3 regions of the Pseudarthrobacter raffinosi genome follow, and region 3 is predicted to be linked to each of the others. Evidence: predicted binding sites of a transcription regulator. Region 3 holds the regulator's gene; each other region holds the start of a gene.
The links. The regulator LexA, encoded in region 3, represses DNA repair genes until DNA is damaged. The targets are predictions, from matches to a motif close to TCGAACANNTGTTCGA.
Positions count from the first base shown of each region.

Region 1: NG697_RS14130 (shikimate dehydrogenase) is a predicted target of LexA. The motif match lies at 8,777-8,792, and genes of this name have one in related genera.
Region 2: NG697_RS03365 (DUF6504 family protein) is a predicted target of LexA. The motif match lies at 3,623-3,638, and genes of this name have one in related genera.

Region 1 covers NZ_JAMXBG010000014.1:31,489-41,387, forward strand. Annotated here, with positions in the region: gene NG697_RS14075 (metal-sensitive transcriptional regulator) at 1-105, opposite strand, end outside; gene NG697_RS14080 (universal stress protein) at 428-946, opposite strand; gene NG697_RS14085 (class F sortase) at 1,018-1,782, opposite strand; gene NG697_RS14090 (LPXTG cell wall anchor domain-containing protein) at 1,899-2,522, opposite strand; gene NG697_RS14095 (hypothetical protein) at 2,807-3,007, shown strand; gene NG697_RS14100 (WD40/YVTN/BNR-like repeat-containing protein) at 3,134-4,270, shown strand; gene NG697_RS14105 (MoaD/ThiS family protein) at 4,263-4,550, shown strand; gene NG697_RS14110 (hypothetical protein) at 4,688-4,924, opposite strand; gene NG697_RS14115 (ATP-dependent DNA ligase) at 5,163-6,239, shown strand; gene NG697_RS14120 (MFS transporter) at 6,387-7,706, opposite strand; gene NG697_RS14125 (IclR family transcriptional regulator) at 7,939-8,754, shown strand; gene NG697_RS14130 (shikimate dehydrogenase) at 8,894-9,775, shown strand; gene NG697_RS14135 (bifunctional sugar phosphate isomerase/epimerase/4-hydroxyphenylpyruvate dioxygenase family protein) at 9,775-9,899, shown strand, end outside.
Region 2 covers NZ_JAMXBG010000002.1:320,909-330,807, forward strand. Annotated here, with positions in the region: gene NG697_RS03335 (S-(hydroxymethyl)mycothiol dehydrogenase) at 1-1,072, opposite strand, end outside; gene NG697_RS03340 (mycoredoxin) at 1,156-1,413, opposite strand; gene NG697_RS03345 (SOS response-associated peptidase) at 1,561-2,292, shown strand; gene NG697_RS03350 (VOC family protein) at 2,317-2,739, opposite strand; gene NG697_RS03355 (chorismate mutase) at 2,759-3,079, shown strand; gene NG697_RS03360 (hypothetical protein) at 3,153-3,542, opposite strand; gene NG697_RS03365 (DUF6504 family protein) at 3,697-4,032, shown strand; gene NG697_RS03370 (DNA polymerase III subunit alpha) at 4,029-7,517, shown strand; gene thrS (threonine--tRNA ligase) at 7,633-9,642, shown strand; gene NG697_RS03380 (HIT family protein) at 9,663-9,899, shown strand, end outside.
Region 3 covers NZ_JAMXBG010000003.1:37,790-47,688, forward strand. Annotated here, with positions in the region: partial or broken gene infC (translation initiation factor IF-3) at 290-874, opposite strand; gene NG697_RS03770 (DUF1844 domain-containing protein) at 1,127-1,513, shown strand; gene NG697_RS03775 (MFS transporter) at 1,671-2,975, opposite strand; gene NG697_RS03780 (SseB family protein) at 3,031-3,927, opposite strand; gene priA (bifunctional 1-(5-phosphoribosyl)-5-((5-phosphoribosylamino)methylideneamino)imidazole-4-carboxamide isomerase/phosphoribosylanthranilate isomerase PriA) at 3,936-4,682, opposite strand; gene NG697_RS03790 (CG2302 family histidine operon protein) at 4,740-4,898, opposite strand; gene hisH (imidazole glycerol phosphate synthase subunit HisH) at 4,899-5,630, opposite strand; gene hisB (imidazoleglycerol-phosphate dehydratase HisB) at 5,627-6,253, opposite strand; gene NG697_RS03805 (histidinol-phosphate transaminase) at 6,335-7,453, opposite strand; gene NG697_RS03810 (LysM peptidoglycan-binding domain-containing protein) at 7,532-7,972, opposite strand; gene lexA (transcriptional repressor LexA) at 8,322-9,068, shown strand; gene NG697_RS03820 (ATP-dependent DNA helicase) at 9,082-9,899, opposite strand, start outside.

The DNA.
Region 1 (9,899 bases), on a different contig from region 3:
GCGCTTGAGCCTGCGCAGGTATGCCTCTTTGTTGGCGGTGTAGCCATGCGTAGGCGCCGGGTCGGTGCCAGTGTGTGTGGTCAAGGTTTCCTGCGAAGGTTCCATGCTGCCAATATATACCCCGTAGGGGTATATAGCAAGTACCCCCTGGGGGTATCCAATTCGGGGATGCTCGCCACGAGCCAGGGGTAGGTACGGTTGCCGGAGGGCAGAAAAAAGCTCCGGAGTGCGTTATTGGGGGATACGCACTCCGGAGCAGCTTTTGGGGCAGATTAATCCGGCCTCTGCGACCGGATCCTTCTGCTTGAATTAGCTTACGTGCCGGTACAGCCGTCCGCTACCACCTCGAATAACTACTTTCGCTTTATTATTTCGGACCCCCGGAAACGGCCCCGAAGAGCCGAGGCCAACGGCTCAGGCTCCCGGCTCAGGCCTCGTCCTGATGCGCCGGTCTCCGGTAGGGAACCACCAGCACTGGCCGGCTTTGATGATGAGTCAGCCAGAGTCCAACTGATCCGTTGAGCAGTTCGGAGATCCGGTGGGTCAGGCCCCGCTCCGACGTTCCCACGACGATCATGGGGGAGTTGCTTTCCGCGGCGAGACGGGCCAGTGCACGGCCCGGATCCCCCGCCAGGGTCCGCAGGGTCCAATCAACGGGGGCGCCCGACGTCGCGGCGTCGGCCACGGCTCGCTCGATCACCGCCCTGAGGCCGGAGGTGACCGATCGGATATCGTCGTCGTCCTTGTCCGGGTGAAGCGACAGTCGGTGCGCGGATCTGGTCGGATCCCATTCCACCAGGTAGCTGGCCTCGTCAACATAGGCGCACAGCAACGGCGCTGACAGTTTGGCTGCGAGGGATGTTGCGGTCTTCAGCACCTCCGGATGCTGATCGGGCAGCAAGCCGACCAAGAGTGGAGGCGGGCCACTGAAACGTTCTGGATTCATAAGGCCATTCTGTGCCGCTGGGCGCCACTTGAACAGGGCGTCAGGCGCGTGGACGTGTCAGCATGGACGTGTCAGCCGGCAGCGGGCGACGCCGAGACCACCACGTTTTTTCCCCACGGGTCTTCCGTGTAGCAGCTGATCAGGACCACGCGGCTGGGCACCATGTCCCAGATGGGGCTGTCCTTGAGGCTGTCCTTGAGGTATGTGGTGACGCTGTCCACGCGGTAAGGGATGGTGCCGGTTACGGTGACGACCTCGAACGTGTCGCCAATGACGGCAGCGGAGCTGAGGTGATTGAACGGGGCGTCCCGGCCCTCCCAGCTGTGTCCGATGATGTACGTGGTGTTGCCCGACCCGTTGCCGGGAGTCCCGAACGGTGTCAGCCAATACCCGTCCATGGTGGTGGGCGGCTCTACTGTACGGGTGGCGACGGCCGAGGCGTCCGGTTCAAGGGGATGGACGGCCGTGTCGATTGCCGCAGCGGGGTAGAGGATACGCAGGGGTGCGGAGGCTTCCGGCAAAGCCGGGCCGGGGGTGGTGGCGTCTGCGGCCGGGGCTGTTGCCGTCTTTGGAGCTGCCCCCGGAGCTTCGCCAGTGCCGGACAGCGGCCAAGGAACGGACGACGGCGTGGCCCGGGACCGTGCCGACAGTTCCGCTGCGGGGACGGCGGCTTCCCCGTGCTTGAGCAGCGGAGCACCGAAGGTGAGGGACAGGAAACCCAGGACTCCGCACAGCAGGATTGCCAGATCTCCACGGTTCCATGCCCGGACGCGCAGGACTTCCAGGACACGCAGAACGCCACCCCGGACGCCGTGGGTGCTGGAGTGCTTCGCCATGATGTTCCTTTGCGTTCAGAGGGTTGAAGGTGCGCCTGCTTGAAATTGCGCCGAGGGCGTCCCGCCAGGTTTTGGCGGGACGCCCTCGGTGACAGTCTGTGGCAGCGCTGGCGGCGTCAGCCCGCCGTCGGCGATTCCGTGCGGGACTTGCGGCGCACCGCAACCACGGCGCCTGCACCCAGCAGGACACCCAGGCCGGCCAGCCACGTAGTACCTTCATCTGTTCCGCCCGCAGCGGTTTGTGCGTTGAAGCCCTGGTTGGTGCCCTTGCTGACAGCGGCTGCTGCCGCGGCGGGCGCCTTGGCAGCTGCGCCCTTGGGGGCGGCAACCTGGGGTGCTGGCGTCTGCGCCGCCGGTGTGACCGCGCCGGCGGCCCCAGCCACCACTGCCGGTGGGTCCACGACGATGGGCGGAACAACAACCAGTGGATCCACAACAACCGGTGGGTCCACGACGACGGGCGGAACAACAACCGGCGGCAGCGTCACGGCCTCGCAGTCATTGTCAAAGTCCGCCATCCCTTGAACGTCCCAGTTCAATCCGCCAGGCAGCAGCTCATTGGGAGGGATGATGTCCCTTGAGTGACCGCTATGGGCACCCAGGCCGTTCACCCCGCTAAGGTCAATGCTGATGGTGTGTCCGTTGTGGCAAAGAGTGAAGTTGTCTGCCGCGCTGGCCGGGGCCGTGACGCTGAGCATTGTCAGCCCCACCACTCCCAAGGTTGCGAATGTTCGTTTCATGGTTTTTCGTCTCCCCAGATTTTTCCGAAAGGACCATGGCGGCGAGGGAGAAGCGGCGGTTCTCTGAATGCCCCCAGCAGCATGATCAGTTTTGCTTGTGGATTCAGGCTAGGGGCGCCGGACGGGCGCGGTCGCGAGTAGCGGGTACTCGTCTTTTTCCGCCTTTGACCTGCGCCGTTACCTGTGGGTACGCGGAAATGGGAGCCCGCTACTGGAGTTTTCCACCCTTGAACGTGGACAGAGCGGCGCCTAACGTTGGAGCATACGAAAGGTGCGTGACCGGCATGGAAATCTACATGTGGTGGCTGGATCTGGACCTGCAAACCAAGGAATGGCTGAGAGAAAACCTCCGTGCGGCGGAACTGCCGCTGCCGGTGCTGCAGGGCATCGCCGAAGCCGGCGGGCCGCATCCGGATACCCCGGTGGCTGTCCTCACCGAAGCCGACTGGGATTTCATCGAGACGCAGTCCGAATTCGTCGACTGACCGGACGCCCCTGGCGCCGCCGGCACGGCCACGCCGGACCGGTACACCCGGAGCAGTCCCCTCGGACCAGTCCACATAGCGAAGAAAAGCGTTGCGGCCCTCCGGCCGGGGTGGTTGCATGGGTGCATGGCAACCGCAGAGAACTTTGTCTTAGCGATCGGGACCAAAAAAGGCCTCTGGCTGGCCACCAGCCAGGACCGGAAGCAATGGTCCTTCTCCGGCCCGCATTTCCTGATGAGCGAAATCCCGAGCATCGGGATCGACACACGGGACGGCCGTACCCGGATCATGGTGGGCGTCAGGTCCGAGCACTGGGGCCCGACTGTGGCCCATTCCGATGACCTCGGCGCCACCTGGACCGAACCTGGACAGGGCGCCATCACGTTCCCCGAAGACACCGGCGCGGCCGTGGAGCGCATCTGGCAGATCTACCCGGACGCAGAGTCGCGGCCAGGGGTGGTATGGGCAGGTGCCGAACCGATTTCGGTCTGGAAATCCACCGATGGCGGCGAGCATTTCGAACTCAACCGCGGGCTATGGGACCACCCTCACCGCAGCGACTGGGGTGCGGGCTACGGCGGCGCCGCCGCCCACTCCATCGTGGTGAATCCGGCCGGGGACAACGTCCACGTCGCCATGAGCACCGGCGGTGTGTACCGCTCGCTCGACGGCGGTGAGTCCTGGGAACCCCGCAACAAGGGTATTTCGGCCTACTTCATGCCGGACCCCAATCCTGAGTTCGGCCAGTGCGTCCACAAGATCGCGGCGGATGCTGCGGTGGAAGGACGGCTGTACGCGCAGAACCATCACGGCGTCTACCGCACGGATGATAACGGCGAAAACTGGAACTCCATCGCCGAGGGACTTCCGGCCGACTTCGGTTTTGTGATGCTGACGCACCCGCGCCGGGAAGGAACCGCCTGGGTTGTGCCGCTCAAGGCCGACGGCGAGCGGATCCCGCCCGAAGGGAAGCTTGCCGTGCACCGAACGGACGATGCCGGGGCCACCTGGAAGCGCCTGGATACGGGCCTGCCCAAGGGGGAGTACAACAGCGTCCTCCGCGACGCCGCGGGCGTGGATTCATCCGAGCCAGCCGGCGTCTACTTCGGAACGCGCGGCGGCACCGTGTACGCCAGCGCGGATGAGGGGGAGACGTTTGCTGAGGTTGTCAGCCATCTCCCCGACGTCCTGTGTGTCCGCGCCTGCGTAGTCTCTACGGCTGGACTGCCGGTTCCGGAAACGGCAGCGGCCCGCGGTGCCTGACATCAGCGTCGTACTACCCAGCATCCTCCAGCCGCTGGCCGGCGGCCAGTCCATCCTGACTGCGCCCGCCGACGGGACGGTGACGGTGGGAAGCCTGCTGGATTCGGTGACCGGGGATTACCCGGTGCTGGCCAGGCGGCTGCGGGACGAAACCGGGGCGCTTCGCCGGTACGTGAATATTTACGTTGCCGGTGACGAAGTGCGTCGGCTCCAGGGCCTGGAAACTGAGGTGTCGCCCGGCCAGGAGGTACTGGTCATCCAGTCGGTGGCCGGAGGTTAGGGCCGAAGTATCTCTCGGGCGGTCCGGCGGGCAGTCCTGACTGACTGCGCCCGCCCTCGTCGTGCAAGACTCCGGAGTACAAGATTCAAGGGTGCAAGATTCCGCAAGTAGTGCTGCGCCAGCGGCCCAACACGCGGTCAGGCAATGCGCCAGACGCTGCATTCGTCCGTATTGATCGCTTTCCGCGAGCCGGTGTGATGGTCCATGATCCAGACAACGCCGATTCCCGGTGCTGTCTCCTGGACACGGCCACGGCGGATGACCACGTCGTCGTAGCTGGGGCCTACGGAGAGGCGGGCCTCGATTTCATCGCCGCGGTGGAGCTGGTCCAGGGCGCGGACTCTTGTTACATGGGCTTTGGCTTCCTTCAACATGGGGGCCTCCTGGCTGGAGCTGGTGCCTGCGCTTGCCGGCACTTCCAGTGTGGCTGGGCAATGTTGCGCCCTGGTTTCCTCAACGTTAGGAGCCGGTTAGTTCTCCGCGATCGATTCGTTTCCGCCGGCACTACAGATTCGGCGAATCCCACACGTCAAACCCCGCTGCGGCCTTCAGTTGGGCATCGTGCCGGTTCAGGCCTACCGCCGGCGGGCCTCCCGGGCAAGAATGAGCACTATGCAACTTCCCGTGATGCCTCCCGTCCCGCCCATGCTCGCCAAGGCCGTCAGCGGGATGCCCGACGGGGCCCTCAGCTATGAGCCCAAGTGGGACGGGTTCCGGTCCATCATTTTCCGCGACGGCGATGAGCTGGAGATCGGCAGCCGCAACGAAAAGCCAATGACCAGGTATTTTCCTGAGCTCGTGGAAGCCCTGAAGGAAAACCTGCCGCCCCGCTGTGTGCTGGACGGCGAGATTGTCCTGGTGGGGGCCTCCGGTGACCGGCTCGATTTCGATGCCCTGCAGCAGCGCATCCATCCTGCCGCCAGCCGGGTCAAGCTCCTCGCCGAACAGACGCCCGCCAAGTTTGTGGCCTTTGACCTGCTGGCCCTGGGCGACGACGACTACACCGGCCGGCCCTTCGCCGAGCGTCGGGCAGCGCTGGAAAAGGCGCTCGCCGCCAGCAAGGCTCCCGTCCACCTCACCGCCGCGACCAAGGACAAGGCCACCGCCGAGCAATGGTTCCAGCAGTTCGAAGGTGCAGGCCTGGACGGGATTGTGGCCAAGCCGCTGGAGGGGAGCTACCAGCCGGACAAACGCGTGATGTTCAAGGTCAAGCACGAACGTACGGCCGATTGTGTGGTGGCCGGCTACCGCGTGCACAAGAGCGGACCGGACGCGATCGGCTCTTTGCTGCTGGGCCTGTACAAGGACGACGGCGGCCTGGCGAGCGTGGGCGTGATCGGCGCCTTCCCCATGAAGCGCCGGCAGGAGTTGTTCGAGGGACTCCAGACGCTGGTCACGGACTTCGACGGTCATCCTTGGGCCTGGGCCAAGCAGGAGGAAGGCGAACGGACCCCGCGCAACGCGGAGGGCAGCAGGTGGAGCGCGGGCAAGGATCTGTCTTTTGTGCCGCTCCGGCCACAACTGGTGGTGGAGGTCAGGTATGACCACATGGAGGGCGACCGCTTCCGCCACACTGCCCAGTTCAACCGCTGGCGGCCGGACCGGGATCCCGAATCCTGCACCTACGCCCAACTGGAGGAACCGGTCAGCTTCGACCTTGCCTCGGTCCTGGACACCGGACGGCCGTAGGCACCCTGCCCGCTTCCCGCCGTCGAACGTTCCAGCCCATCTGCCCCGCGCGGGTACGGAAAAGCCGGCGCGTCCTGGGGACACGCCGGGCCTTCCGGTAAGCAACTGGGCAGCAGCGTCCGGGCTGTAACGTCTGGGCTGCCGGGCCTACTTCAGGCCAAGCTGCTTGGTGGGGACGTTGAAGGTCTCCTTGGCTGTCAGGGCGGAGATGGCCGAGATCCCGCAGATGACGGCGGTGAAGATGCTGATCTGGACCCAGCCGCCGGGCCTGATGCCGCCCATCGCTGCCACGATGGCGGGAGCGAAGCCTGCCATCAGGAAGCCGAGCTGGGTTCCGATGGCCAGGCCGGAGAAGCGGACCTTGGTGCTGAACATCTCGGCGTAGAAGGACGGCCAGACGGCGTTGGAGGCAGCGTAACCGCAGGAGAAGAACCCGATCGCTGCGAGGAACATCAGCGGGACGCTTCCGGATTCCAGGCTGAGCAGGAAGACCGGCGTGAGGATGGCGCTGGAGAGTGCGCCGTAGATGAAGACCGGCTTGCGGCCGATCCTGTCGGCGAGCATGCCAAAGAGCGGCTGGGTGCCCAGGGCCACCAGGTTGGCGCCGACGACCAGCCAGAGCGTCGTGGTCCCGTCAACACCGGCGACGGTCTTGGCGTAGCTGATGGCGAGGGTGCCGAACACGGTGGAGACAGCGGCGATGAAGGCACAGCAGACCACTCGGAGCACATCGCGCCAGTGGTCCTTGAGGAGGTCGGCAACGGGCAGCTTGGAGATCTGGGCGGTCTTCTGGGCTTCCTCGAAGGCCGGCGGTTCGTGCAGTGTGCGCCGGATGAAGAACGCCACCAGCACCACCACAGCGCTGAGCCAGAACGGAATGCGCCAGCCGATGCCGTACTTGATCTCGTCCGGGAGGGCCAGGACGGGGATGAAGACGAGGGCGGCGAGGATCTGGCCGCCCTGGGTGCCCGTGAGGGTCCACGAGGTGAAGAAGGAGCGGCGGTTGTCCGGCGCGTGCTCCAGCGTCATGGATGACGCCCCGGCCTGCTCGCCCGCGGCGGAGAGACCCTGGCAAAGCCTTGCCAGCACCAGCAGTGCCGGAGCCCACCAGCCCACGGTGTTGAAGTCAGGCAGGCAGCCGATCAGGAACGTGGACGCGCCCATTAGCAGCAGCGTGAACATCAGCACCTTCCGCCGGCCCACCCGGTCACCGAAGTGGCCCAGGATGACGGCGCCCACCGGCCGTGCCACGTAGGCGAAACCGAAGGTGGCGAAGGACATGATGGCCGCGTTGGCCCCGGCGTCCGGGAAAAACACCGTGGGGAAGATCAGGGCGGCGGCGGAACCGAAGATGAAGAAGTCGTAGTATTCGACGGCGCTGCCCAGGAAGCTGGCGAGGGCTGCTTTCTTTGGCGTCCCGGCCGGGGCAACGGTGCCCGGCCCGGCGGACGGAAGTGTCTGGCTCATGGAGTTCCTTTGATGTGACGACGTTGTCGCGGATGGATCTGGAGGGCGCAGCCGCACCTGCCTGAGTGATGGCGGAGCGCGGTGCGGCTGGTGTCCGTTGAAAGACCCGGACCAGTAGCCACATGGTGGGAGCTACTTGTGCGATACAGCAATGATGGCTGTGAGCGCAGTCACTTGTCAAGAAAATAATCACCATCTAGAAATAGTTCCCACGATGTGGCAACATCGACGTATGAGTGTGAATCAAACCACAGCAGTCGATGACGTTGCCGCCGAGTCACAGCCGCCCAAGGGTGACCGTACCGACATGGTGGGCAAGGCCCTGGGCCTGCTGGTCCTCCTGGGCGACGAACCCCGCGGTGCCAGCGCCGCGGAGATCTCGCGCCGGGCCGAACTTCCGTTCAGCACCACCTACCGCCTCCTGGGTTCCCTGACGCGCGACGGCTTTGTGGACTATGAGCCGGACGGCCGCCGCTACCACCTGGGCCTCCGCATCTTCCAGCTGGGGCAGCGGGTCTCCAATCATCACGGATTTGCCGGCACGGCCCTGCCGGTCCTGCGTCGCGTCACCGAGCAGACGGGGGAGGCCACCATCCTCAGCGTCCGCGACGGCCATCATCACCTCACCGTTAACAAGGTTGACGGCCCCCAGGCGTTTCGCGTCACCAGCGACCCCGGCCACCTTGGCGCCCTGCATGCAACCGCCGTGGGCAAGGCCCTCGTGGCGTTTGCCGAGGACGCGGAGCGGGAAGCCCTGATCGAGGAGCTCCAGTTGGAAGCGCTCACCGAACACACCATCACGGACCGGGGTGCCTTCCGCGCCGAAATGGAACTGGTTCGCCGCCAGGGGTATGCCGTGATGGATGAGGAGAACGAGAACGGCATGCGCGCCGTGGCCGTGCCGCTGCTCAATTCTCAGGGCCACGCCTTCGCCTCCCTTGCCACCGCCGTTCCCGTGTTCCGCCTCAGCATGGAAGCCCTGCTGGCCCATGTGCCCCTGCTGCAGGATGCCGCGGCGGAGCTGGCAGCGCGCTTGCCGCAACGGTAAATAACTCCAAAATGTTCGCATCTAGAACAATCGTGCGAGAAGTGAACAAGTGTTGTACTGTAATCCCTATCACCCGACCCGCCGCAGACGCCTCGAGCGCCGCTGCCCGCCGGGTGCCGTATCAAAAGGAGCTGCCCGGATGAGCAATCGAACTGAGTCCTACCTCGTGGGACTGGTCGGCGATGGCGTGATGCCGTCACTCACTCCCGCCATGCACGAACGCGAAGGCGATGTGCAGGGCCTGCGCTACCTCTACCGCCCCATTGACCTGCTGGAGCTCGGGCTTTCCGGCGATGCCGTGGGGGATCTGCTCAAGAGTGCCCGCAGCCTGGGCTTCAACGGCCTGAACATCACCCATCCGTGCAAGCAGCTTGTGCTGGCGCACCTGGACGAGGTTTCGCCGGATGCACTCAGGCTCGGGGCCGTCAACACAGTCGTCATCGAGGACGGCCGTTTCATCGGCCACAACACCGACTTCTCCGGCTTCGCCGCCGCGCTTGCCTCCGGCCTTCCGGGCGCGCGGCTGGACCGCGTGGTCCAGCTTGGCGCGGGAGGTGCTGGGTCCGCCGTCGCCTATGCCCTGCTCACGGCCGGCGTGAAGGCGCTGGACCTGGTGGATGTGGACCCCGCCCGCTGCGCGGCACGCGCCGCCGAGCTGGCCGGCTTCTTCCCGGGCCGCACCGTCACAGCGCGTACGACGGCGGAGCTGCCGCAGCTGATGCACTTGGCCGACGGTCTGGTGCACTGCACGCCCGTGGGCATGGCCGCCCACCCGGGCGTCCCGCTGGACCTGGACCTGCTGGAAACACGGCACTGGGTGGCGGACATCGTCTACCGCCCGATCGACACCGAACTGGTCCGCGGCGCCCGCGCCAAAGGCTGCGAGGTCCTGGACGGCGGCCGCATGGCCGTGGGCCAGGCGGCGGACTCTTTCCGGATTTTCACCGGGCAGGAAGCCGACGCTGACCGTATGCGCGGCCACTTCCTGGAGCTTGTGGCCAAGGAAGAGGTGGCTGCCTGATGCGCACCGGAATCGCTACGGTCTGCCTCTCCGGCACCCTGAAGGAAAAGATGCAGGCCTGCGCCATCGCCGGCTTTGACGGGATCGAAATCTTCGAGCAGGACCTGGTCACGTCGCCGCTCAC
Region 2 (9,899 bases), on a different contig from region 3:
CCGAACGCAGCACGGAACCGGAGTGCATCTTCTCGAACGCTTCCTCCACCTGGTCGATGGTGATCCGCTCGGTCACGAATGCATCCAGGTCCAGCTTGCCCTGCTTGTAGAGGCTGATCAGCATGGGAAAGTCCCGGGACGGCAGGCAGTCGCCGTACCAGGAGGACTTCAGCGAGCCGCCGCGGCCGAAGACGTCCAGCAGGGGCAGCTCCAGGGTCATCTCCGGCGTCGGGACGCCCACCAGCACCACGGTGCCGGCGAGGTCGCGGGCGTAGAACGCCTGCTTGTACGTTTCGGGGCGCCCGACGGCGTCAATCACCACGTCAGCGCCGAAGCCGCCGGTGAGTTCCCGGATTTTCTCGACAGGGTCCGTTGCGGAGGAGTCCACGGTGTGGGTGGCGCCGAGGCCCTTGGCACGGTCCAGCTTTTTCGCGTCGATGTCGACGGCGATGATGGTGGTTGCGCCGGCGAGCGCGGCGCCGGCGATGGCGGCCACGCCCACACCGCCGCAGCCGATGACGGCGACCGTATCACCGCGCTTGACGCCCCCGGTGTTGATGGCGGCGCCCAGTCCGGCCATGACGCCGCAGCCGAGCAGGCCGATGGCGGCAGCATCGGCGTCGGGATCGACCTTGGTGCACTGGCCGGCGGCCACGAGGGTCTTTTCGATGAACGCGCCGATGCCCAGGGCGGCGGACAGTTCGGTGCCGTCCTCAAGCGTCATCTTCTGGGTGGCGTTGAGGGTGTTGAAGCAGTACTGTGCCTGGCCGCGGTTGCACGCGCGGCAGTTGCCGCAGACGGCCCGCCAGTTGAGCACCACGCGGTCGCCCGGGGCGACGTCCGTGACGTCGGGGCCCACGGCGCTGACCACTCCGGTGGCCTCGTGGCCCAGGAGGAACGGGAAGTCATCGCTGATGCCGCCCAGTTTGTAGTGCAGGTCGGTGTGGCAGACGCCGCTGGTGATGATGTCCACCAGGGCCTCGCCCGGGCCCGGTTCCGGGACCAGGATGGTCTCCAGAGTGACCGGGGCCCCTTTGGAGCGGGCTACGACACCTTTGACTTTATGGACCACGAAAGGCTCCCTCAATGCAGATAGACAGAACGGGACCAACACGGATGTTGGTCCCGTTCTGTCTACCACACGAGCTGCCGTGGTCAGGCTGCGAGGCGGCTCTTTACCTCGGCAGCGGAGGGGTTGGTGGCGGCGGTGCCGTCCGGGAAGAGCACGGTGGGGACGGTGCGGTTGCCGCCGTTGAGCTTCTCCACGAGGTCGGCTGTGCCCTCCACCTCTTCGATGTTGATTTCCGTGTAGCCGATGCCCTGCGCGTCCAGCTGCTTCTTCAGCCGGTTGCAGTAGCCGCACCAGGTGGTGGAAAACATGGTGATGGTGCCGTTCTCGGGGGTAAAGTCCACGGAGCTCTCCTGAAATCGTTGAGGGGGTTCGTTCCTGTCAACGGTAACCCGCGGCGGGCTATTCCCTGAGCCTGCCCGGCGGATGCGGTGCCGGATGACAGTACATAACGCTGATGGCATGCTGGAGCCATGTGTGGACGCTATGTGATGGCACGGGCCGTGGGTGACTTGCTGGCCGACTTTGATGCCCAGCTGGAAGAGGAAGTGCACCTTCCGCCGTCATGGAACGTGGCGCCGACCGACCACGTGCCGATCGTCCTGGAACGGCTGATCGACGACGGCCCCGTGCGGCAGCTGCATGTGGCCCGCTGGGGCCTGGTGCCGTCCTGGGCGAAGGATCCGGGCATCGGCCCCAAGATGATCAACGCGCGGAGCGAGACTGTGCTGGAGAAGCCGGCCTTCCGCAAGGCCGTGAAGTCACGTCGCTGCGCCGTCCCGGCGGACGGGTACTACGAATGGAAGCAGGGCACCGGCAAAGCCAAACAGCCCTACTACGTCCATCCAGGCAAAGGCAGTGGGCTGGTGTTCGCGGGCCTGTATGAGTGGTGGAAGGATCCGTCCAAGGCCGAGGGTGATCCCGGACGGTGGATGCTCTCCACATCCATCCTGACGGCAGACACCCCGCCGCCCGGTGCCGAGTCCACAATTTTCGGCAAGCTCACCGCCTTGCACGACCGCGTGCCGCTGCCCATGGACCGGGCCACGATGGCGTCGTGGCTTGATCCGCAGATCGATGACGCCGCCTTCCTCGTGGACCTGGTCCGGGCCCACGTGAAGGAAGTCGCGGCCGACTGGCATGTGGATTCGGTAGGCACCGAGGTGGGCAACGTACGCAACAACTCCCCGGAACTGATCCGGCCGGTGGAAGCCTTGTTCTAAACCGGCACTCGGGGCCACATGCCCCTAAACGGTGACCTTGCCGGCGTCGTCCACTGTCCACGTGGGGTTGTAGGCAACTTCCCAGCGGAAGCCGTCCGGATCGGCGAAATAGCCGCTGTACCCGCCCCAGGGCTGGGTGACCGGCGCGGCGACGATAGTTGCCCCGGCCGATGCCGCTTCCGCCATGACCCGGTCCACCGCCTCGGTGCTGGGCAGGTTGTGGCTGAGCGTGATGCAGGGGACCGGGCCGGGGGCACCTACCCCCGCCTCGGCGTGCATCTGCGCGGCGTCCCACAGGGAAAGGATGAGGCCGTGGTTGACCTGGATGAACACCACATCGCCGGGAAACTCGCGGTGGACAGGCCAGCCGAGGCCCTCCGCGTAGAACCGGCGGGAGGCGTCAACACTGCGAACGCCTAGTGAGATGAAGTCGACTCTGGGCTGCATGCTTCGATACTCTCAGTTGATGGCAACAATTCAAGGAAACGATAGGGACGCTTTGGCCGACAAAGAACAGCTCGCTGCGGTTCGGATTGCGGTCGACGAAGTTGACGAGCAGATTGTCACCCTCATTGCGCGGCGTGAACGCCTGATCCGGATCGCCGGAACCCTGAAAGGGGACGACGCTGAAGTCCGCGCCCCCGGCCGGGTGGAACGGGTGATCGAGCATGTCCGGGCCGCCGCGGAAAAGAAGGACATTGACCCGGACATCGTGGAATCAACGTACCGGGCCATGATCTCGGGGTTCATTGAACTCGAAATGAAGGTCCACAAAGAAAGCAGCTGACGACGCGCCGGGTGCTGTCCGGACACAGTTCCGGCAGCACCTGCCGCGGTGTTCCCTAGAGCGTTTCGTCGACTTAGAGCGCTTCGTCGACGGCGACGCCCGACTGGAACTCCCGGCCGTCAGCCTCGCTGAAGGCCGACATGATGTGGCCCTTGCCCAGGCCATGGACGGCCGCGACGGGGAAGTTGCCGGTGATGGTGCTGCCCGAGTGCGTCACGCCGCCAAGATCATAGTTTTCCTCGGCGCTCTGGTCATGGCTGAACGAGTAGAAGGCAATGGCCTCCCCGTTCATGAACTCAATGCCCAAGCGTCTTTGCGATGAGTAATCAGGGCTCGCCGCCACCAGTCCCACTACGTACGCACCTGCCCCCGGTATGTTGCCGTCGATATCAAAGGTTGCCACGAGCTTTTCGTCCTGGGCCTTGATGCTTACGTGCTTGAGGAGTGCGTCATTGGTGCTCATGCCACAATCCTGCCTCCCTGCTGCCCGTCCGTCCACCCCTGTCTAGGTTTTGTCGGAGCGTCGTCGTAGACTCAAGGTATTCGAACATGTATTCGAATACCTTGCTTTTGCATCAGCATTTTGCATCAGCTCCGTTCAGTTCCGGGAGGCGCCCATGGGTATGTTCAGCGAGTCCGTGGACGTTGTCTGCACCCCCGCCGGCCAGCCGCTGAACCTCCAGTGGGCCGGACGGCACTACACGGTGTGCGCCGAGCCCGTCCGGTGGTATGAACGCCGGCAGTGGTGGGCCGAGGAACGCCGTGCGCCGCTCGGCAGCGGGCCGGGGCTGGTGGACCACGAAATCTGGCGCGTCCAAGTGCAGGCGGACCCGCGGGGTGCCGGCCCCCGGGATGCAGGAGAGCCGCTCACCCTGGACCTGAGCCGGCATACCGGCAGCGGCCGCTGGAGGCTCCTGCGGATCCACGACGCCCTCCGGCCACAAACAGCATGAGCTTCTCCCACCTTCACGTTTCCACGGCCTTCAGTGCACACTATGGCGTTGCCTGGCCCGACGAACTGGCCCAGGTTGCCGCCGCGGACGGCGCAACCGCGCTCGCCTGCACGGACAGGGACGGCCTCTACGGCACCATCAAACACCTCAAAGCCTGCATGGAAGCCGGCATCGACCCCATCGTGGGGGTGGACCTTGCGGTTTTCGACGACGACGGCGACCACCGCACCCAGCTCGCCGGCAGGGTGGTGGTGCTCGCCCGCGGCCATAACAACGGGGCGGGCTACCGCGCACTGTGCCGGCTGGTGTCCGATGCCCATGCCCGCACCTCCGGCAAAGCCGGGGGAGCGGTGCCCGTGGCGGTCACCCGCGCCGAACTCGCCTCCCGCACGCTCGACCCCAAAACCCTGAAACCGGTCCTGACGGTCCTGATCGGCCCGGATTCCGACGTTGGACGGGCCATGAGCGGCCGGCGCTACCTCCGTCCGCGCACCCTTTTCAAAAGCTGGCTGGACGCCATGCCCCCAAGAACCCTGGTGGCGGAAGTCGTTTCCCAGCTCACTGCCCCCGGAGCGCCCCTGAGCACCGCCCACGCAGTACGAATGCTCAAACTCGCGGAAGAACACCACGTACCCGCCGTGCTCACCAACGCTGTCCGCTACTGCGCAGAGGACGGCGCCGCCACAGCTGACGTGCTCGACTCCGCCCGGACGCTGAAGTCCCTCCCCGAGCTCGCGGCCGAACCGCTGCTCCAGCCCAACGGGCAGGCCTGGCTCAAATCCTCAGCGCAGATGCTTCAGCTCGGCAAGGAAATCATCCGCGCCGCAGGGTATGGCGCAGCGGACCTCAAACAGCTGATGGCGCAGACCGAGGCGCTCGCCGACTTCTGCCGGATTGACCCGGTGACTGACATGGGCTGGAAGCAGCCGGTGGTCCCCGAGGCATCGGTCATAGGCATCAGCCGGGACCCGCACGATGAACTGGTGCAGCGCTGTGAGGCCGGGATCAGCAGGCGGTTCCCCGGAATATCAGGCTCAGCCCACAAGGACATGCGCTCGCGGCTGGAGCACGAGCTGGGAATCATCAGGAACCTCGGGTTTTCCTCCTATTTCCTCACGGTCGCGGAGGTCTCCCGGATGATCATGGACATGGGGGTCAGGGCAGCCGCCCGCGGTTCCGGGGCCTCCAGCCTGGTCAACTACCTGATTGATGTCAGCCAGGTGGACCCCCTGCAACACGACCTGATCTTCGAACGTTTCCTGTCCCGGGACCGGGCCACGTTGCCGGACATCGACATCGACGTCGAAAGCGCCGAACGGCACAACGTGTACCGGCGGATCTTTGACCGATTCGGTTCCGAGCGCGTCACGCTGATGAGCATGCAGAACGGGTACCGCGCACGCGGTGCCGTCCGCGACGCCGGGATGGCCCTGGGGATGGACGATGACGACGTCGGTGAGATAGCCAAGCAGCTGTGGCGTTTTTCGGCCCGGAAATTCCGTGAGGCACTGGTTGAGAAACCTGAGCTGCGGGAGTTCGCCGGGCGGGTGGAACAACGGGACTTCGCCGAAAACCAGCAGCTTGACCTGCTGGTGGACCTCACGGAACGGCTGGACCGGCTGCCCCGTCATATCTCCATGCATCCCTGCGGGGTGATCCTGGGCGATGCCACGCTGCTTGACCGGACCCCTGTGCAGCCCAGCGGGCTGGGGCTGCCCATGAGCCAGTTCGATAAACACGACATGGATCCCATGGGCATGCTCAAGCTTGATGTCCTGGGGGTCAGGATGCAGAGCGCGATGGCGTTTGCCGTCCGGGAAGTCATCCGGATCCATCCTTCCAAAGCGGAAGTGGTGGCGGCAGGGGCCCACCCTGCAGGTCCTGACGGGACCGGGCCGGACTACATCGCCGAGAACGGCCACATCGACCTCAACGCCGTGCCGCTGGATGATGAACCAACCTACGAACTGATCCGCAGCACCCACACCCTGGGCTGCTTCCAGATCGAGTCACCCGGCCAGCGTGAACTGATCGGCAAGCTGGCGCCGCGTGAGTTCAATGACCTCATCATCGACATTTCGCTGTTCCGGCCAGGCCCCATGAAATCGGACATGGTGCGGCCTTTCCTGGAGCACCGGCACGGCTTCGCGCCGGAGGTGTACCCGCACCCGGACCTGAAACCCGTGCTGCAGGAAACCCATGGCGTCACTGTCTTCCATGAACAGATCCTGAAAACCTTCCACGTGATGACCGGCTGCGGCCTGGCACGCGCGGATGAGTTCCGCCGGGCGCTCGGCAACGAGGTCCACGAGCTGAAAGTGGAAGAGTTCTTCCGCAAGGAGGCCCGGGTCAAGGGGTACTCCCCGGAAGTGGTGGACAAGGTCTGGGGGACCCTGAAAGCCTTTGGCAGTTTCGGCTTCTGCAAGGCGCACGGTGCGGCATTTGCCGTTCCCACCTACCAGTCCGCCTGGCTCAAGACGCACCACCCCGAGGCTTTCCTAGCCGGGCTGTGGGAACACGATCCCGGAATGTACCCCAAACGGCTGCTGGTGGCCGAGGCCCGCAGGCTGGGCATCCCCATCCTGCCGCTGGACATCAACCGCAGCCAGGCCGAGTACCGGGTGGAACGGGTGACGGACGGGCCGGACGCCGGCAAGCTGGGGATCAGGCTGAGCCTTAACGGCATCTATGGCCTGTCCGGGACCGAGCTCAAGCGGATTGTCGCCGGCCAGCCCTACGACTCCCTGGCTGACCTCCGTGCCCGGTCCAGGCTGAGCAAGCCAAGCATCAAAAGGCTCGCCCAGCTGGGTGCCTTTGACTCCCTGCACCGTGAATCGGGAGGCGCCGCCAACCGCGCAGACCTCGTCCAGCACCTGCAACAGCTCCAGGCCGCGGGCGGTACCCGGAAGGGCCTCGACATCATGGACGGGCAGCTGTCCCTGCCGCTGGGGGATGTGGAGCTGCGGAACGTCAAGCCCGGGCTTCCCGCGCCCACCCTGGTGGAAAACGTCCGGGCAGAACTGGACCTGATGGCCATTGATGTCAGCGGGCACCTGATGGACAGCCACCGGCCCATGCTGGACCGGCTGGGGGTCACCACTGCAGACAAACTGTTGAGCCTGCGCAACGGCACCGAGGTGCTGGTGGCCGGGGTGCGCATCGCCACCCAGACACCGCCCATGCGTGGCGGCCGGCGGGTGGTGTTCATCAGCATCGACGATGGCACCGGCTGCGTCGACTCCGTGTTTTTCCATGAAGCCCAGGAACAGGCGGGGCTGCTGCTGTTCGGCACCAGGCTGCTGCTGATCCGGGGCACCACCCGGCGGACAGGTCCCCGGGGAATCAGCCTGAGCGCCAGCATGGCCTGGGACCTGAGCCGGGTGGAATCCCTGCCGTTCGCGGCGGATCGGGTGGAGAGCACCGATGTGCCGCATCCTTTGGACGGGATCAGCCGAAGCCTGGCGATTACCGGAATGGGCGGCTGAGCGGCCGCGGTCCCGTTGGTCGGCCTCCCGGGAACCCGATAGCATTGACGATGGCTGGCTGTGGTCCCCGTACGCCGCAAGCTATGAAGCCTAAAACTTTGAATAGGAGACACCCGTGTCAGATGCCCAGCAGATCACCCTCATCGTCGATGGCGAAGAGACCAAGGTGACTACCGGGACAACCGGTGCGGAACTCTTCTTTGAGCGCCGCGATGTTGTTGTTGCCCGCGTCAACGGCGAGCTGAAGGACCTGGACCAGGAGCTGCCCGAGGGCGCCGAGATCGAGGGCGTCACCATCGATTCCCCGGACGGACTGGACGTACTCCGCCACTCCACCGCCCACGTCATGGCCCAGGCCGTGCAGCAGCTGCGCCCGGACGCCAAGCTGGGCATCGGCCCGTACATCACCGACGGCTTCTACTTCGACTTCGACGTCGCAGAACCGTTCACCCCCGAGGACCTCAAGACCCTCGAGAAGATGATGCTCAAGATCGTCAACCAGAACCAGAAGTTCGTCCGCCGCGTGGTCAGCGAGGACGAGGCCCGCGAGGCCATGAAGAACGAGCCCTACAAGCTCGAACTCCTGGGGAAGAAGAACAACGCCGCCGAAGCCGGCGAGGGCGTCAACGTCGAGGTCGGCGCCGGCGACATCACCATCTACAACAATGTCGAGCGCAAAGAGGGCACCACGGTCTGGTGCGACCTCTGCCGCGGCCCGCACCTGCCCAACACCAAGCTCATCTCCAACGCCTTCGCCCTGACCCGATCCTCCTCCGCGTACTGGCTGGGCAACCAGAAGAACCAGCAGCTGCAGCGCATCTACGGCACCGCCTGGCCCACCAAGGAAGCGCTCAAGGCCTACCAGGAGCGCATCGCCGAGGCTGAGCGGCGCGACCACCGCAAGCTCGGCGTCGAACTTGACCTGTTCTCCTTCCCTGACGAGCTGGGCTCCGGCCTGCCCGTGTTCCACCCCAAGGGCGGCATTATCCGCAAGGAGATGGAGGACTACTCCCGCCAGCGCCACGTCGACGCCGGCTACGAGTTCGTCTACACGCCCCACATCACCAAGGGTCACCTGTACGAAGTCTCGGGCCACCTGGACTGGTACAAGGAGGGCATGTTCCCGGCCATGCATGTGGACGCGGAACTCAACGAGGACGGCACCGTGCGCAAGCCCGGCCAGGACTACTACCTGAAGCCGATGAACTGCCCCATGCACAATCTGATCTTCCGCTCGCGTGGACGGTCCTACCGCGAACTGCCCCTGCGTCTCTTCGAGTTCGGTTCGGTCTACCGGTACGAAAAGTCCGGCGTGGTACACGGCCTGACCCGGGTCCGTGGCATGACACAGGACGACGCCCACATCTACTGCACCCGCGAGCAGATGAAGGACGAACTCACCAAGACCCTGAAGTTCGTGCTCGACCTGCTGAAGGACTACGGCCTGAACGACTTCTACCTGGAGCTGTCCACCAAGGACCCGGAGAAGTACGTCGGCGAAGACGCAGCCTGGGAAGAAGCTACCCGGACACTCGCCGAAGTGGCCGAGGAATCCGGCCTGGAACTCGTCGCGGATCCGGGCGGCGCGGCCTTCTACGGCCCGAAGATCTCCGTCCAGACCAAGGATGCACTCGGGCGAACCTGGCAGATGTCCACCATCCAGCTGGACTTCAACCTCCCGGAACGCTTCGAGCTGGAATTCCAGGCAGCTGACGGCACGCGCCAGCGTCCTGTGATGATCCACCGTGCGCTCTTCGGTTCCATCGAGCGGTTCATGGGTGTCCTCACCGAGCACTACGCCGGCGCGTTCCCCGCGTGGCTTTCCCCCGTGCAGGTGGTGGGCATCCCGGTGGCCGAAACGTTCAACGAATACATGTTCGACGTCGTTGACCAGCTCAAGGCGGCGGGCATCCGCGCAGAGGTGGATACGTCCTCGGACAGGTTCCCCAAGAAGATCCGCACCGCCAGCAAGGACAAGATCCCGTTTGTCCTGATCGCCGGCGGCGACGACGCCGAGGCGGGCGCGGTGTCCTTCCGTTTCCGTGACGGGAGCCAGGACAACGGCGTGCCGGTGGCCGAGGCCGTCAAGCGGATCACGGAAGCCGTCCGTAACCGGACCAGCTAGCGGAAACGGATAAGAACACGGTGCAGGAGAACACAGGCGCAGGCTATCCAGGGGATGCCGGCGTGACAGATGACTTTGAGCTCGCGGGCGTGCCGGATGCTTTCCAGCGCCTGTGGACTCCGCACCGGATGGCCTACATCAAGGGCGGCCAGCACCAGTTCAAGGGCGAGTTCGACTGTCCCTTCTGCGTGGGTCCGGGCCGGACTGACGAGGAAGCCCTGATCGTCTACCGGGGGAAGACCAGTTACGTGGTCCTC
Region 3 (9,899 bases):
CCTTCGCTGGCGCTTCCTTGACAGGGGCCTCGGCTTCCGGAGCGGCTTCAGCAGGCGCCTCAGGAGCTTCAGACTGTGCCGCCGGAGCTTCGGTTTCCGGCTCCGTGGTGATGGCGAAACCTTCCGGAAGAAGGTCAGCCAGCGACTGCGTGAGCGGCGCCTGGTCGTCGCCGGACACGTCGATGCGGCCGCCACCCGTAGCTTTCGCTTCGTTCTGCGCCTTGGCCTCTGCACGCTGCGATGCGCGGCGTGCCTCGGCCTTGGCTTCGGCCTTGTTCTTCAGCGGGCCCACGACCATGACCATGTTGCGGCCATCGATACGGGGGCTGGACTCCACAACGCCCACTTCGGCGACATCGTCAGCGAAGCGCTGGAGCAGGCGGATGCCCATCTCCGGACGCTGCTGCTCACGGCCGCGGAACTGGATCATGGCCTTGACCTTGTCACCGGCACCGAGGAAGCGCAGTGCATGGCCGCGCTTGGTCTCGTAGTCGTGGGTGTCAATCTTGAGGCGGAAGCGGATTTCCTTCAGAACAGTGTTGGTCTGGTTCTTCCGTGCTTCACGTGCCTTGACGGCGGCCTCGTACTTGTACTTGCCGAAGTCCATCAGCTTGCACACCGGAGGCTTGGCCTGCGGTGCAACTTCAACGAGATCAAGATCGGACTCGGCAGCCAAACGCAGGGCATCGTCAATACGGACGATTCCTACCTGTTCACCTGCAGGACCGACCAACCGCACCTCGGGGACGCGGATACGCTCATTGATTCTTGGCTCGCTAATGTTAAAGCTCCTGTGATTGATGTGGTATTCACCGGCAAATAGAGAAGGCCCCCAATTGCCGGAGCAATCGAAGGCCTCGATGATCGGATGCACCGACCTCAGCAGAGGCAGTGCGCACTTCCCCAGGCTCAATGCCGGATGGAACTGTCCGACCGGTACCCGGCAACCTTGCTTCCTCAGGAATTACTTCCGGCGGGGAAAACGGCTGACGCGGGTGGGAGAGTACTCCGCTTGCAAACTGCATGTCATTCTACAGAACAAATCCCGCCTAACGCAGCTAAGCGTTGGTGGGACCTTCCACAGCGAAATAACGACATCCAGTCGGTCTGTGACAAGCTTACCAGTATGAGCACCCCAGACAGTAATTCACACGTTTTCGAGGCCCCGGCCGCCAAGGCTGACGTGACCCAGCAAATCCGCGATATCTCGGAGGTGCCGGCCATCGAGGTCATCACCACCGCCGCCGTGCACCTGATGAGCGCGGCAGCGGTCAAGCTGGGCCTCGCCGCCGAGGACAATGCAGAGGAACTCAAGGACCTGGACGAGGCCCGCAAGCTCATCACCGCCCTTGCCGGACTCGTGACCTCAGCGGCCCCCGAAATCGGATCCCAGCACGCCGGCCCGTTGCGCGATGGCCTGCGTTCCCTGCAGCTCGCGTTCCGCGAGGAGTCCATCATCCCGGATGCCCCGGGCAAGGGCCCGGGCGAGAAGTACACCGGCGCCGTCAACTAGAACCAGCCAGCAAACTTCACAAAGTACGACGACGGCGGCGGACGGTCCACACGGACCGTCCGCCGCCGTCGTGTTTCACCTAAGTTTTTGTCCAGATAACGGGACTTCCGCACCTGGAAAGGCGGAATATCTGGACAAAAAACTCTGGAGGCCGGCGTCAGACGGCGGCGCTCCGGCGTCGGTGGGCCTGGAGCAGCAGTCCCACCAGGCAGAGCAGAACGCCGGCCACGCCCACGGAGACAAAGCCGCCGGATGGTCCCATCCCGTCGATGAAAATCCCGGCAAGGGGCGCCCCGAGCGCCACACCGGCAGTCAGCGCAGAGCCGTACCAGCCCATCGCCTCGCCGCGGCGGTCCTCCGCCACCAGGTCTGCCACATGTTCGGAGGCGGCCGACAGGACAGGGGCGCACAACAGGCCCGGAAGGATCGAGACGAAGGCCAGCGTCCAGGTGTCCTGGGCGAAGCCCATCGGGATAGTCAGGGCCGCCATCCCCAGCAGCAGGAGGATCGGCGAAACTGGACGGTGCATGGCCCCGTAGACCAGTCCGCCGGCCACCGATGCGGCGCACCAAAAGAGGAACACAATGCCGAGTTCGCCCTGGTGCCCGCCTGTTTCCAGGGCAGCAACAATGCCAACGTCCGTGCCGCTGAGCACCATGCCGGTTCCAGCCGCCACGGCGAATACGGCCGCTACAGTGGCCGTGAGCCAGGCGAAGTTGTGGGCCACCTTGCCGCGCAGCCCCGCCGACCCTCTGCGGATGCGTTCTGCCCCGGCCGGGACGAGGTCTGCCGCTGCTTCCTGGAGGTGTGCTGGTGCGGCGGAAACCACAGCCACTTCCGCGGCGTGGCGCTGGTCTGCCTGGCACTCCTCAGTCTGCGTGGCACTTCGGGTGGGCGGGTTGAACCACATCAGGAACAATCCGGCCAGTGACGTGGAAACGCCCACCACGGTGAGTCCCAGAGCGGTGAAGCCGCTGGTGGCCACAACGGCTCCGGCGGCAGGCCCGATCATAAACACCATCTCCGTGGCGATCGAGTCCAGCGCAAAAGCGGTCCGCCGCTGATCGCCGTCCGCGAGGACGCCCAGGGACTGGCGGATCACACTGAAGATCGGCAACGTCAGCAGGCCGCCGACGAACACCAGCGGAAGCAGCCACTGGTAGGACACGTGCGGCACCATGGACCAGATGAGGGCCTCTGACACCACTGACGGAATCAGCGCCCGGCGCAGGCCAACAGTGTCCACGCGCCTGCCGCGCCATGGTGCGCCAACGGCAATGCCGATGGTCATAACAGCCGCTGCGGCGCCGGCTGCTGCGTACCCCTGGTCCAGGGTCAGGACGATATGCAGGGTCAGCAGCAGGCCTGCCGCGGAGTGGGGGATGCGGGCGATCATGCCGACCAGCAGCAGCCGCCGGATGGGCCGGTGGGCCAGCAGCTCCCGGTAAAGAGCGAAGTTCACGGAAAATCCTTTGGGTCTGCCCGCGGCAGCCCGGGATCTCCGCGCCAACCGTCAGCTATTGTGCCGCGCGCCGCAACTTGATTTCGATCGAGTCAACACGCTCTCCAAACAATACATTCCGGGACCATGCCTGCTGGAGGCCGGACACCAGGTCCTGTACTGCCAAAGCGTCCAACCCATCCTCAAGGTGGAGCAGCACCTGAAGTTCCGGCCCGGCACCGCCCCCGGTGAGCGTGGCACCGGTACCGGTGAGGACGGCGACGCCGGAACCCGGGAGGAGGGCAAGCTTGCGCACCGCAGGGAAGGCGGCCGTTGCCTCAGCCATCTCGGCTGCCAACGCCGCGTCTGTGTAGGAAGGGATCCACTCCCGTTGTTGGGCCAGCGCCCAGACGGCGGGCCGCCGGACCACGAACGTGACCTCCGAGCCCGGATCGAGCACCAGCAGCTCGGCCCCCTCGGCCACGGCTGAGAGGGCAGCCCTGGCGGCGTATACCGCCACCGGCCGGGCTTCGGGGTGCCAGGCAGCCAAGGCATTCGCCGAGCTGAACGCCGGCATGGCCGTCCGGCCGTCGGCGGCCTTCAGGGTGACCAGCGCCATGTCCGCCTGTTTGTCCGACGTCAGGCCGTCGACGCCGGCCGCTTCCTCGCCGAGCTGGGCGATGATCGGGATAAAGACTCGGGCGGTGGCCAGCGAGGCCACCACAGCCGCTTCGTCGCCGTTGCCGTCAACCAGAGCCGCGACGGCGGCGAGGTAGCCTGCGTCGGCCGTGCCGTCGTCGTCCTCGAAGTTATGGATCCTGCCTTCGTCCCCGGCGAGGCTCCGGCCTTCCCACGGCCGGCCGGCCGAGTCAGTACGGCCGCCCGCGCCCGCCAAAGCCGCCGCAATGTGTCCGGGCAGATGGCGCGGCGGCGGCGATTCCGCTGCCGGATCGGCGTTGTGCGTGCTGTCCACGGAACCGCCTAGCGGCGGCCGGCGACGTCGAGGGCTTCGGGGAGCGTGAAGGCACCGGCGTACAGCGCCTTGCCCACGATCGCGCCTTCCACGCCCAGCGGCACCAGGGAGCGCAGCACTTTCAAGTCGTCCAGGCTGGAGATGCCGCCGGAGGCGACCACCGGTTTGCCGGTCTTCTCCACCATCTGGCGCAGGAGTTCAACGTTGGGACCCTGCAGTGTGCCGTCTTTCGTAACGTCAGTGACAACGTACCGGGAGCACCCGGCTTCTTCGAGCCGGCCCAGGACCTCCCAGAGGTCGCCGCCTTCTTTGGTCCAGCCGCGGCCTGCCAGCGTGGTTCCGCGGACGTCGAGGCCGACGGCGATCCTGTCGCCAAAGCGGTCGATGGCACTGCGGGTCCACTCGGGGTTTTCCAGCGCCGCTGTGCCGAGGTTGACGCGGGCAACGCCGAGGGCCAGCGCCGCTTCGAGGGATTCGTCGTCCCTGAGTCCGCCGGACAGCTCCACCTTGATGTCAAGCCGGCCCACCAATTCACGGAGCAGCCCGGCGTTCGAGCCCCGGCCGAACGCGGCGTCGAGGTCCACCAGGTGTACCCATTCGGCGCCCTGCTCCTGCCAGTTGAGGGCTGCCTCCAGCGGTGTGCCGTAGTTCGTCTCGCTGCCGGCTTCGCCTTGGACCAGCCGCACGGCCTGTCCGTTTACGACGTCGACGGCGGGCAGCAGTTCAAGAACCGGCAGATCGGTTGCGGTGGTCATCTCAAATCCTTTTGGGTGTTGGGTTGCTCGTGGAAGCGGAACTGGGGGTTGCGTGGGCTAGGTTCCAGGAAGCGTCAGCAGGTACGCGGCCAGCAGCGCCATGCCGGCCAGGACGTAGAAGCCCACCTGGGTCCAGAGCGGTTTGTGCTGCTGCCTGAAGGACAGTGCGCCGCCCACCAATAGGCCGGCCAGGCCCATCAGGACAATCGACCACATCTAGGCGGCGTCCGTGGCAGCTGGCTTGCGAAGGCCGTCCACCCAGTTGCGCAGCAGCCGTGCACCTGCGTCGCCGGATTTTTCCGGGTGGAACTGGGTAGCGCAGAGCGGTCCGTTCTCCACTGCGGCAATAAAGCGCGCGCCATGCTCTGACCAGGTCACCAGGGGCGCAGTCATCCGCGGCTGGATCACGTCGAAGTTCCAGTCCTGGACACCATAGGAGTGAACGAAGTAGAAGCGCTGGTCCGCGACGCCGGCGAAGAGTTTGGATCCTTCCGGAACGTCAACCGTGTTCCAGCCCATGTGTGGCACCACCTCAGCGGGAAGGAGTTCCACCTTGCCCGGCCACTCCCCCATGCCTTCAGCTTCTGTCCCGTGCTCCACCCCGGCCTCGAACAGAACCTGCAGGCCCACGCAGATTGCCAGGACCGGCCTGCCCCCGGCCACGCGCCGGCCGATCAGCCGGATGCCGTCCACGGCCTTGAGCTCGCGCATTACAGTCTCGAACGCGCCGACGCCGGGTACCACCAGGCCGTCGGCATTAAGCACGTCCTCCGGCTTGGAGCTGAGGATGACCTCGGCTCCTGCCCGCTCCAGGGCGCGCACGGCGGACCGGACGTTTCCCGAACCGTAATCCAGGACAGTGACCGTCGGCTTGCCTTCGGGCGACACAGGCTTCTTGCCGGTTGCCGGATCGATGACGGCGCCGTCCCGGAGAATTCGGCCGCTCACAGGGCACCCTTGGTGGAGGGGATTCCCTCCACGCGGGGATCGGGCTCTACCGCAGCACGCAGGGCGCGGGCGAAGGCCTTGAACTGCGCTTCCACAATGTGGTGCGGGTCGCGGCCCGCGATGACGTTCATGTGGAGGCAGATGCCGGCATGAAGCGTGATGGCCTCAAAGACGTGGCGGGTCAATGACCCCGTGAAGTGGCCGCCGATCAAGTGGTACTCCTGCCCGGCAGGCTCTCCGCCGTGCACCAGGTAGGGGCGGCCGGAGACGTCGACGACGGCGTGCGCCAGGGCTTCGTCGAGGGGCACGGTGGCCTCGCCGAACCTGCGGATCCCGGCCTTGTTTCCCAAGGCAGTGCGCAGAACTTCACCGAACGTGATGGCGACGTCCTCCACCGTGTGGTGGACGTCAATGTGGGTGTCGCCGGTGGCTTTGACCGTCATGTCAATGAGCGAGTGCTTGCAGAGCGCCGTCAGCATGTGGTCGTAGAACGGGACAGACGTGTCGATGTCCGAAACGCCTGTGCCGTCGAGGTTAATCTCCACGAGCACTGACGATTCACTGGTGGCACGCTCCATGCGTGCGGTCCGGGGCGCGGCAGCGTTCGATCCGGTGAAGCTCATGGTCATATGTCCTTTAGGCGAAGTCAGTGGTGCGAAAGCGAAGGAGATGTGCCGGCGCGCGGCGGCGCCGATACTTCAAGTTTAGGCGGGCAGCCCGGCCTGGCTGGCCAGGATGCGTTCCAGCGACGTCAGGAAGGCTGTGGTCTCCGTCTCAGTTCCCGCCGTGACACGCAGGTGGCCGGGGATGCCGACGTCGCGGATCAGCACGCCGTCATCCAGCAGCCGCTGCCAGACGTCATGCGGGCTGTCGAGGCCGCCGAAGAAGACATAGTTTGAATCGGAGGCGGCAGGTTTGAGTCCCAGTCGGGTCAGTTCCGAGACGATGCGGTCGCGCTGCTCCTTGATGTCCTCGACGTCGGCCATCAGCGCAGTGCGGTGCTTCAGGGCGGCGAGGGCTGTTGCCTGGGTGATGGCCGAAAGGTGGTACGGCAGCCGGACCAGGCGTAGTGCGTCCGTGACTTCAGGAGCGGCGGCCATGTAGCCCAGGCGGGCGCCCGCGAGGGCGAACGCCTTGCTCATGGTGCGGGACACGATGAGTCGCTCCCGGCCGGGCAGCAACGTAAGGGCGCTGGGCGTTCCGTCGTGGGCGAACTCGTGGTACGCCTCGTCAACGATCACGATGGTCTGGCTGGCCTCGCCGGCCGCGTACACGGCCTCCACCACGTCCAGGCCCAGGCCCGTACCGGTCGGGTTGTTCGGCGAGCAGAGGAAAACGATGTTGGGCTGAAGCTCTTTGACCTGCAACGCGGCCGATTCGGCGCTGAGCCCGTAATCGTCGGCCCGCTGCCCGACGATGTACCCGGTGTCCGTGCCGCTGGCCAGGAGCGGATACATGGAGTACGTGGGCGGGAATCCCAGGGCCGTCCGCCCGGGTCCGCCGAAAGCCTGGAGAATCTGCTGGAGGACCTCGTTGGACCCGTTGGCCGCCCAGATGTTGGTGGCATCAAGACCGTGGCCGAGATATTCGGCCAGCGCTTCCCGGAGTTCGGTGAACTCACGGTCCGGGTAGCGGTTGAGGCCCGCCGCGGCTTCCGTCACGGCCACGCTGATCGCGGCCCGGACGTCCGCCGGGACGCCATGGGTGTTTTCGTTGACGTTCAGCAGGATAGGTACATCCAACTGCGGGGCACCGTACGGGGTCAGTCCGCGGAGGTTGGTCCGGAGGGGAAGTCTGTTCAGACGCTCTAGCTGGTCATTCACCTGAACAGTTTAGGTCCGAAGCAGACGGCCGGAAAATGTGACGGCCTGCGGCGGCACACGCCCGAGCCCGCAGGCTCTTTACCTGGTGGGGACGAAGAGTTGCTGTCCGGGGACAACGCCGCCGGCGGAAAGGTTGTTCAACTGGGCAATATCCGCGATGACATCACGGGGATCACGCTCGGGCGCAACGGTACTGGCGATGGCCCAGAGTGACTGGCCGGCCTGCACCGTGACCGAGACTGTTGGCGTTAGCGACAGGTCGGCGGCAAAATCGGCGGCCTTTGCCGGGGCGTTGAGGAAACCTGCCAGGGAAAGCAGGATTGCGGCAAGAATCACCAGCGGGATGCCGATGAGGACAATCCGGCCCCTGCGGGTCAGGCGCAGCGGCGGCAACGGTTCCCTGCGCTGCCTTGGCGCCGAACCCGACGTCGAAACGGGTGCGGACCACTGCCGCGAGGTGAGGTCCTGCACGGAAATGAACTGCGGACGCGAGTCCTGCGAAGCAGATAAAGCTGACATGAAATGAGCCCTCCTGGACCATACTGTGCTGCCCGGCGCGCCCTCCGCGTCCACTTGCCGGTACCGGCCTGAGCCGTCCATAGATTCGAATATTCGAATCCGCAAGCAACGAGTAGAACACATGTTCGAACTTTGCTTCTTCATTTTTAGCACTTATCAACGAATATTGTCGAGACTCGCTAGAACAAATGTTTGAAAAAGCCCTGTGGCTGGCCTACGTTTGGATGAAAGAACAACCACCTCTGTAGTTCATCAGCAGGGTCTGACAATCAACTCCGACACCAGCCCCGGGGCGTTCCAGGCACCAGCGGCCGGAGCGGAGCCGGGCAACCGAAAGGCATTGGCGAACATGGCAGCACCAGCCGCCGAGGGCAAGGCGACACCGCAGCGCCGCCAACCCCCACGGACTCCCAAGGGGCTCACCGCCCGCCAAAAGAAGATCCTTGAAACCATCCAGCGCTCGGTGAATGACAACGGCTATCCGCCGTCGATGCGTGAAATCGGTGACACCGTGGGCCTGGCGAGTTTGTCGAGCGTGACCCACCAGCTCTCGCAACTGGAGAAGCTGGGATACCTTCGCCGGGACCCCAAGCGTCCGCGCGCCATGGAAGTCCTGATGCCGTTGACGCTTGACGGCGGGTCCCCTAAGGCGAACGGGACAACCAAGCCCTCAGTCCTGCACGGCATCGGCGGGACGGTCACCGAACTTCCCTCTGCCATGGACACCGCGATGGTGCCGTTGGTGGGCCGGATCGCGGCCGGCGGGCCCATCTTTGCTGACCAGGTGGTGGAAGATGTGATGCCCCTGCCCCGGCAGCTCGTGGGCCAGGGTGAGCTCTTTATGCTGCGCGTGGCCGGCGACTCCATGGTGGATGCTGCCATCTGCGACGGCGACTGGGTAGTGGTCCGACGGCAGGCAGACGCCTCCAACGGCGATATTGTCGCGGCCCTGCTGGACGACGAAGCCACCGTCAAGACCTTCCGCCAGCGCGATGGCCACACGTGGCTGTTGCCGCAGAACACCCAGTACGAGCCCATCCTGGGCGATCACGCCACAATCATGGGCAAGGTCGTCTCGGTCCTGCGGTCGCTATAGGACCTGCGCGCAGTCAGGCGCCCTTTCCGGCCAGCCTTTCCAGGGCGGCGAACGCGGTCTTGCGGTCCGTGGTGGGCCAGAACGGCGGCAGAGCGGCGCGGAGGAATCCGGCGTAGCGCTCGGTGGCCAGCCGGGAATCAAGCACCGCCACCACACCTTTATCTCTGGTGGAACGGATCAGCCTTCCCGCGCCCTGGGCCAGGCGGATGGCCGCGTGGGTCGCCGATACCGCCATAAAGCCGTTTCCGCCGGCCTGCGCAACGGCGCGGGACCGTGCGGTCATCAGCGGGTCATCCGGCCGCGGGAACGGGATGCGGTCGATCACCACCAGCCTGCATGATCCACCCGGAACATCAACGCCTTGCCACAGGGACATGGTGCCGAACAGGCAGGTATCGGGCTCGTCCGCGAACTGCTTCACCAGGGCCGTCATGGTGGAGTCGCCCTGGCAGAGAATGCTGAGGCCAAGCCGGGGACGCATCGCTTCAGCGGCCTCCTCGGCGGCTCGGCGCGACGAAAACAGACACAGGGCGCCGCCGCCGGACGCGCGGATCAGCGCCTCAAGTTCATCGAGGGCCTCCGGCGACGCCCCGCGGCCCGGCTTGGGGAGGTGCCCTGCGACGTAGAGGATCCCTTGTTTGGGATAGTCGAAGGGCGATCCGACATCGATCCCGCTCCAGCTGGGCGCGCCCTCCCCCACCAGTCCCAAGCCGCCGGCGGTCGGTTCAAAGGCTGAGCCGATGGCCAGGGTTGCCGAGGTCAGCACAACCGTGTGGCCGGCGAACAGCCCTTCGCGGAGCTTGCCGGCAACGCTAAGCGGCGCGATGTTGA